2 regions of the Brevibacillus sp. BC25 genome follow, and region 1 is predicted to be linked to the other one. Evidence: riboswitches for the same ligand, from Rfam matches in the RefSeq annotation. Region 1 holds a riboswitch; the other holds the start of a gene.
The links. A riboswitch is a leader RNA that binds a small molecule or an ion and turns the genes downstream of it on or off. The one in region 1 is predicted to bind cobalamin.
Positions count from the first base shown of each region.

Region 2: it holds a riboswitch for cobalamin, as region 1 does, so the genes downstream of both, nrdI (class Ib ribonucleoside-diphosphate reductase assembly flavoprotein NrdI) here and PMI05_RS26110 (hypothetical protein) in region 1, are expected to answer to the same signal.

Region 1 is NZ_AKIX01000117.1:116,592-120,427, forward strand. It holds gene PMI05_RS26100 (CapA family protein) at 1-625, shown strand, start outside; gene PMI05_RS26105 (homoserine dehydrogenase) at 688-1,953, opposite strand; SAM riboswitch class I at 2,040-2,150, opposite strand; SAM riboswitch class I at 2,217-2,323, opposite strand; gene PMI05_RS26110 (hypothetical protein) at 2,418-2,687, opposite strand; cobalamin riboswitch at 2,709-2,914, opposite strand; gene PMI05_RS26115 (DinB family protein) at 3,159-3,674, opposite strand; gene PMI05_RS26120 (cyclase family protein) at 3,786-3,836, opposite strand, start outside.
Region 2 is NZ_AKIX01000102.1:4,129-7,964, forward strand. It holds gene PMI05_RS23285 (hypothetical protein) at 1-64, shown strand, start outside; gene PMI05_RS23290 (ACT domain-containing protein) at 104-616, shown strand; gene PMI05_RS23295 (alpha/beta hydrolase) at 648-1,469, opposite strand; cobalamin riboswitch at 1,640-1,840, shown strand; gene nrdI (class Ib ribonucleoside-diphosphate reductase assembly flavoprotein NrdI) at 2,001-2,360, shown strand; gene nrdE (class 1b ribonucleoside-diphosphate reductase subunit alpha) at 2,347-3,836, shown strand, end outside.

The DNA of each region.
Region 1 (3,836 bases):
CGCAGGTAAGGATGCCAGCCGTGCCTATTCACCTGTATTCATAGAAAAGAACGGCATCAAGATCGCGATTCTCGGCTTCAGCAGGGTCATTCCCGAAACGAGCTGGTATGCAGGGGATTCCCAGCCAGGTATGGCCGCTTCCTATGATCCTACGCTAGCAGTAAAAGCGATCCAAGATGCGAACAACCAAGCGGATCTCGTCGTCGTGATTGCACACTGGGGCAAGGAACGCGCTGATTATCCTGTCGATCATCAAAAAGAGTTGTCTCGTGCCTACATCGATGCTGGTGCAGATTTGATTGTCGGCGGTCATCCCCACGTCCTTCAAGGTTTTGAACGATACAACGACAAATGGATAGCGTACAGTCTCGGCAATTTCATTTTCACACGATCAAACGAACCCAAGACTTGGGAAACGATGGTCCTGCAAGCAAACTGTACGAAAAGCGGTGATTGTGAGCTGACGATGCTTCCGTTTCACGCAGAATTGGGACAAGCTGTACCCATGAATGAAAGCAACGGCGCTGCCCTGCTAAAACGCATTGAATCCATTTCTGAGAGTGTCGACATACAAAGTGACGGGCGTATACAGCCGCGTGCAAAAGCGGTGGAGACTGCCCCCTGACAAAAGAAGCCGTGTTTCCAGGTAACTAGAAATACGGCTTTTCTTCTTATGATTCCTCTTACTTACGCAGATTCGATAATGGGGAAGCAGCGCACTTCTAAACCGAAATCATTTTTCAATAGGGACTCGTGCTCTTCACTGATTCCTGTTACGATCAAACCTGCGCGCAAGACGCCTCCCAAGTCGAATTGGACTTTTAGTTTATGCACGTTGACTCCTGCCTGCTGAAGGAAATGCAGGACACGATCTGGCGTAGCAGTATGACATGAGCCCTCAAGGTAACATAGGACGTGTTCTACCGAGTCCACCGTGGCTCCAGCTTTGTCAGCCGTTTTTTCTTTCCAAGTAGGATGCGGTGTGAATGGCTGTGTCAATAAATAGGCCAAATCCTCCACGACTGCACTTGCTGTAGGGAGCTCTCCTGCCCCTCTTCCTGTAAACAACAAGTCTCCCACGATGTTGCCGGATAGCTGGACAGCATTAAACGCGTCGTGGATTTGCGCCAACGGATGGCTCAGCGAAAGCATGGTTGGTTCAACTGATAGGCGAATTCCTTTCTCAGCTTGATAGGCCTGCGCAATCAGCTTGATCCGGTACCCCAGCTCGCTCGCAATCCGAATGTGACCTGCAGACAAATCTGCAATTCCTTTGCGAACAACATCTGCTAAAGGCAGCGATTCTCCGTAAACAAGCTGTGCCAAGATATACAACTTGTACATAGCATCAAAGCCTTCTACATCGGAACGAGGGTCCGCTTCCGCATAGCCCAGCTCCTGCGCTTGCTTGAGCACCTCCTGGTAAGAGAGCTGCTCTGTCTCCATTTTCGTCAAAATGAAGTTCGTTGTTCCGTTAAGAATACCGCGAACGCCTTGAATATCGTTCGTCCGTAGGAACTGCCGGAGCACGCTCAAAATCGGGATGCCCCCTGCCACACTCGCTTCATAGGCAAGGTGCACTTGATGCTGATTTGCCAAATCGACTAGCTCCGTTCCTTTTTTCGCCAGGAGTTCTTTGTTGGCAGTTACCACATGGCAGCCCTTTTCGATCAAAGCACGGACGTAGTCATAGGTAGGTTCTACACCGCCCATGACTTCCACCACGATATCCACATCGCTGCGTAATACATCCTCAAAGTCTGTTGTCAGTAATGCCGGGTCGATATGAACCGCCCGCTCTTTTTCCGAATCACGCACCAATGCCTTGACGATCTCAATTCGTTTACCCAGACGAGAAGCCAGCTTCTCCTGCTGCGAACGGATCGTTTTGATTACGCCTCCACCCACTGTTCCCAATCCCAATAATCCCACGCGTACCACTTCTGCACTCATCCTGACCACCCCATACCCCGAATTTTAGATAAAAAGAAAAGCCATCTTCGATAAGAAGAAGGCTTGTTAGCAGCTACTGCTCCCCCTCCTTATCTCCCAGGACGTATATGTCCTGCAGGAATTGGCACCTTGTCACAAACATGCGTGACGGTTGCCGGGCTTCATCGGGCCAGTCCCTCCACCTCTCTGGATAAAGAAAATATGAAATTGAAAAAAACCTTCTTCGCTAAGAAGAAGGTTCATCTACTGATGGAGTAACCCGCTTCTTATCTTTCGAGACGAAACGTCTCGCAGGAATTGGCACCTTGTCGCAATATGCAACGGTTGCCGGGCTTCATCGGGCCAGACCCTCCACCTCTCTGGATAAGAACTAATTATGCTGTTGAGCTTTATTCTAAGAAATTCCAAGGCAAGCGTCAACAAAATTCTTTCTTTTCTGATTGCAAGCTGATTTGGTCAGGCTTTCAGGTGTAGGTGAACAGGCTTTCTACCTCTTCCATACTGCAGCAAGTGCAATGAAGCACGCCCTCCTGGCATTCTTCAGGCAGCTCTTTTTCCTCGACATATCCGCACCATTGGCAAATAAAAAGTTGCATTCGCACACCCTCCTCTTCTTTTATCCTGCCCAAAATAAAAAGAGCATTTTCTACTCGACCGTGACGATCGTTAGAAAATGCCAGAAAAGGAGGGGCGTACTTGTCCACTCGCTGTTTTTCGCAAGCCATCTCTAACACCTCCCTATCTCCCGTAGGTCTATCAGTGTTGTCGAAACAGGCAGGTCTCCTGACTTTGGGTTCATCATCTAGCGTCGCCTTCCCCGTCTATATTGATAGACCAGTGGCTTGTTGGACGCTGACTCCCCTCTTACAGTGGCGGGACCGTGTCGGATTTGCACCGAGCTTCCCTATTATCCTTTTGGCGAATTGGTACGCCCTAAGGAACCTGTTTCCACCTATGAAATTGTCTTTTCTCACTACTCCACTCAAATTTTACCTTATTTTTCCTTGTTTTGCGAACATTGTTCGTGGGCTAGTAGCCATTCCTTTCGCCACAAGCCACCCGAATAGCCTGTTAAACTCCCGTTTGCTCCTATGACTGTTTTCTGAAAGTCTGTCCCTTTCATCCACAGGGGAACAGAAAAGGACTGTCTCTTGCCGGAAAAATATTCGTCCAGCTGTTGCCGACAAACAAGGAGAGGCTCTGAGCTACCCCAAATACCGATCTTTCAAAATGGTAGTATGGTGAGCTTCATGTCCAGCAATCACATAGGCCAACGTCCTTGCAGATAGCTTGTTTCCGTTGGCAAGTCCTGTACGCAACCACGCTTCTGGAGAGATTCCTCGCACCTGCGCGATGGTGGAAGCCCGAACAGCCTTATACTCTTCCAATAAATCAGAGAGGTCTCTTAGCTGAAAACACCCGTGTTCTACAAAAGCATTCTCATCAAAACCGACGAGGGGTGTCTGATCTCCTCTCGCGATTCTCAGCAAGCGATAGCTCATGATGCGTTCTGTATCGACGAGATGACCCAAAACCTCTTTTACCGTCCATTTACCTGGTGCATACCGATAATCCATTTGCTCGGGCGCTAGTGACGAAAATAACGCGACTTGCTTCTCACCTTGTTGTGTGAGGGTCGTTTGCAGCTCCCCCTCAGGTACAAGCCCAATATAATAGTCAAAATAAGCAGCGTATTCATCGCGGTCTGGTCGTCTGAGCATGTATTTCCCACTCCTCGTCATTCATTTTGGATAGACAAATTATACCACCATGCATCCCCATTCCAATACGAAAGCACCCGCCTGATCTTCACAGGCGGGTGACAGTCACCATTATACGCTATGTAATCCTTCAAACAATAGGACCCTTGCCGGGGCTGCATC
Region 2 (3,836 bases), on a different contig from region 1:
TTGGTATCGTGCTGATAACGAATCCTCCATCAAGAAAGAGCCGGAAGCATGGATTCTGCCGTAAAAACAAGGATAAACCTGACTGGGAGAGTGAAGGCATCACATGACCCAATATGCTGGACTGCGTGAGCTGGCTGAACTGATTCGAAGACTCGAGCCTGAGTTAGCGGGTGCACAATTAAGTATTCTTGCTCATGAAAATAAAGAGGGAATCGCAACGCTGTTAGTGGAAGGACTCGGGACGAAGGTTTCTGTCCAAAACAGCTCCGGCGAATATGCGAATCATTTGGCGATTTTGCGTGTAGGAGCGAACAAGTACACCTTCGCGCAAGATTGGAGAGAAGTGTACATCAGTGAAATCAATTACTGCGCGTGTCGCATACCTCCGGGGGCACATGGATTGTTGGTTCGCCATATCGATTATCCAGGCGTGATTTATGATGTCTCACGAAAACTGGCCGAACATCAAATCAATGTTTCCAAGTTGAATGTATCGCGCGAGCAAAAAGGGAAGAATGCCCTGCTTATCTCTGTGACTGATGAAGAGATTACACCGACGATTGTATCTGCCATCGAAGAGCTACCCCAAATCACCAAAGTGTTATCTCTACAGTAAACGAGTCATGATAAACAAAAACTGCCCGTTTTTAGCGGGCAGTTTTTTTCGTAGCGAATTTGAGTCCTTGGTTAATTAAGGCTGGCAAGACGGACGAATGATTTTCGTCAGCAAATTCTTTAAAGGAAGCCTTGATCTGACCTTTGCCCATGGAGGACAATCGTTCGATCATCGCCAGGGCTTTTTCTTTGACCAAGAATCGCCCATCGTTTTCCAACTCTCCGATGGTGAGAAGCGCATGGACGTCGAGCTCCTCTGTCAGCAGGCCCGGCAATTGACTCTCCTTCGCAAGCAGCACATTCTCATTCCAGTGGATCGAGGGACTGCCAGCTATATACCGCTGAAAAGCGTGTGGTCTCGACAAAAGTACATGCAAGACAAACAAGCCACCTAGCGAATGTCCAAAAATCGCTTGCTGCGTCCGATCGACGGGGAAGTCTTTTTCGATGCTAGGCTTGAGCTCCTCCTCCAAAAAGGTCAGGAACTGTTCTGCTCCCCCCATCTGAGGCCAGTCGGCTCCTTTTGGGTTGCCAGGAAGCTCCGAGACAGGAACCTCATACGTGTAATCAAAGAAACGGGCAGGATGGTACGGACCGTCCGTTGGATACCCAATCCCGACGACGATAGCAGGATACACGCCAGTTCGTTCAGGACCGCGTGACTGTATCCGTATCGCTTCGGTCATAGTTGCAAATACAGAGTTGCCATCTAGCAAATATATGACGGGAAAGCCTGATTCCGGAGGGGGATCGGCAGGTATACTTACGAAAATATGATAGTCCCGCTCTTGATAAGTCATGATTTTACTGAAAGAACGAGGAATGACGACAGGTTGATAGTCGGTGCTTTTCATGAGGGCTACTCTCCAATCTCTCCAAGGCTAACCAACACGCACAAAATCTATTATATGAACGAGAACCAGAGATTGGCAATAGCCGAAAAAGGAGAATAGTTAGTTTTCGAAAAGAGCCCATACTGAGCTTGACTCCTACGATATATTGAGGTAAAGTAAGTTTTACCAACTACATATTGATGCGGTAAGGTGTTTACCAGCCAGATTTGGTAGACTTAATAGGGAAGTCGGTGAGAATCCGACGCGGTCCCGCCACTGTAATGAGAGAGTTCCATTTGCGAAAGAATGCCACTGATCATGACCGATCGGGAAGGTGCAAATGGAGCGATGATCCAAAAGCCAGGAGACCTGCCTAACCGCTTGCACTGTTTAACCTACGGGAGATAGGGAAGTGTTCGAGCGCTCAATTCGCATTTGCGAATTGCTAGATGGAAGTCATCACGCGCATTCGGCATGTAAACGTCGGATGCGCTTTTACTTTGGCTAAATAACATACATACAGAGTAAAAATAGCAGGATAGGATGAGGGACATGCTAATCGCTTTTGATTCAAAAACAGGAAACGTCCGAAGATTCGTCAACAAAATTAATTTGCCACATGTGGAAATTAATCAAGAAATGGTGCTGGACGAGCCGTTCATTTTGATAACATACACGACGGGATTCGGACAAGTGCCGGAGAAGGTGGCGACGTTCCTGAAGCGAAATCATGTCAATCTGCGCGGAGTATCCGCCAGCGGCAACCGCAACTGGGGAACCAGCTTTGCTAAAAGCGCGGATACGATCGCGAGCCTATATGGCGTTCCGGTGATTTCTAAATTTGAACTGTCCGGTACCGGCCGTGACGTGGAACAATTTACGAGTGGGGTGGCAGCAATTGCGGCATATTGAATTGAACAACGAACTGATGCAGCGTGGCAACGACGGATTTTATCAACTGGAAAAGGATCGGGAAGCGGTTGCGGTCTTCATGGAAGAAGTGCAGTCCAACACGATGACTTTTGGCAGTGTCAAAGAACGCATGGACTATTTGATCGAGAATGACTTCTATGAAAACGTCTATGAAACATACACTGTTGAGCAGGTCGATGAAGTTTTCCGTTTGGCCTATGACGCTGATTTTCAATTTGCTTCGTACATGGCTATCTCCAAATTTTATAAAGATTACGCCTTGAAAACGAACGATAAATCGATGTACTTGGAGCAGTATCCAGACCGGGTGGCCGTAGTGGCACTGTCCCTTGGACAAGGTGACTTTGAGCTAGCCAAGCGTTTAACTGTCTCTATGATGGATCAACGCTTGCAGCCGGCGACCCCAACCTTCCTGAATGCAGGCAAAAGCCGCCGTGGAGAAATGGTCTCCTGCTTCTTGCTCGAAATGGATGATGCACTGAACTCCATCAACTTTATTTTGGGAACTTGTATGCAGCTATCCAAAATTGGCGGCGGTGTAGCTGTGAACCTGTCCAAGCTTCGCGGACGAGGAGAGCCGATCAAAGGCGTCGAGGGCGCAGCAAAAGGTGTTATGCCCGTTCTCAAGCTGTTGGAAGATGCGTTTTCCTACGCGGATCAAATGGGGCAACGCAAAGGCTCAGGAGCAGCGTACTACAACATCTTCGGCTGGGATATCAACGAGTTTCTCGATTGCAAAAAGATCAATGCGGATGAAAAAGCACGCATCAAAACGTTGTCCATCGGCCTGATCGTACCAAACGTTTTCTACAAGCTAGCTGAGGAAAACAAGCCATTGACTGTGTTTGCTCCGTACTCCGTGTACAAAGAATACGGCGTGCATCTGGATGATATGGACCTCGATGATATGTACGAGGAGCTCTTGGCAAACGATCGCATCAAGAAAAAGACCGTCATGAGCGCACGCGAGATGTTGACCAAAATCGCGATGATTCAAATGGAATCGGGCTATCCTTACATCATGAACAAAACGAATGCGAACAACAACCATGCGCTGAAAGATCTTGGTTCAGTGAAAATGTCCAACCTGTGCACGGAAATCTTCCAGTTGCAGGAGACTTCGACGATTAGTAATTACGGAGAGATGGATATCATCCGTCGAGACATTAGCTGCAATCTGGCATCGCTCAATATCGTCAACGTGATGGAGCGCAAAATGATCCGTGAATCCGTCCACGAAGGAATCGAAGCCATTACAGCCGTGAGTGACATGACGCGTGTAGAAAACGCTCCAGGCGTTCAAAAGGCAAACCGTGAGCTGCACTCCGTAGGGCTCGGTGCGATGAACCTGAACGGCTATCTGGCAAAGAACAGAATCGCTTACGAGAGTGAAGAAGCGAAGGATTTCGCTCGTACGTTTTTCATGATGATGAACTTCTACTCCTTGGAAAAAAG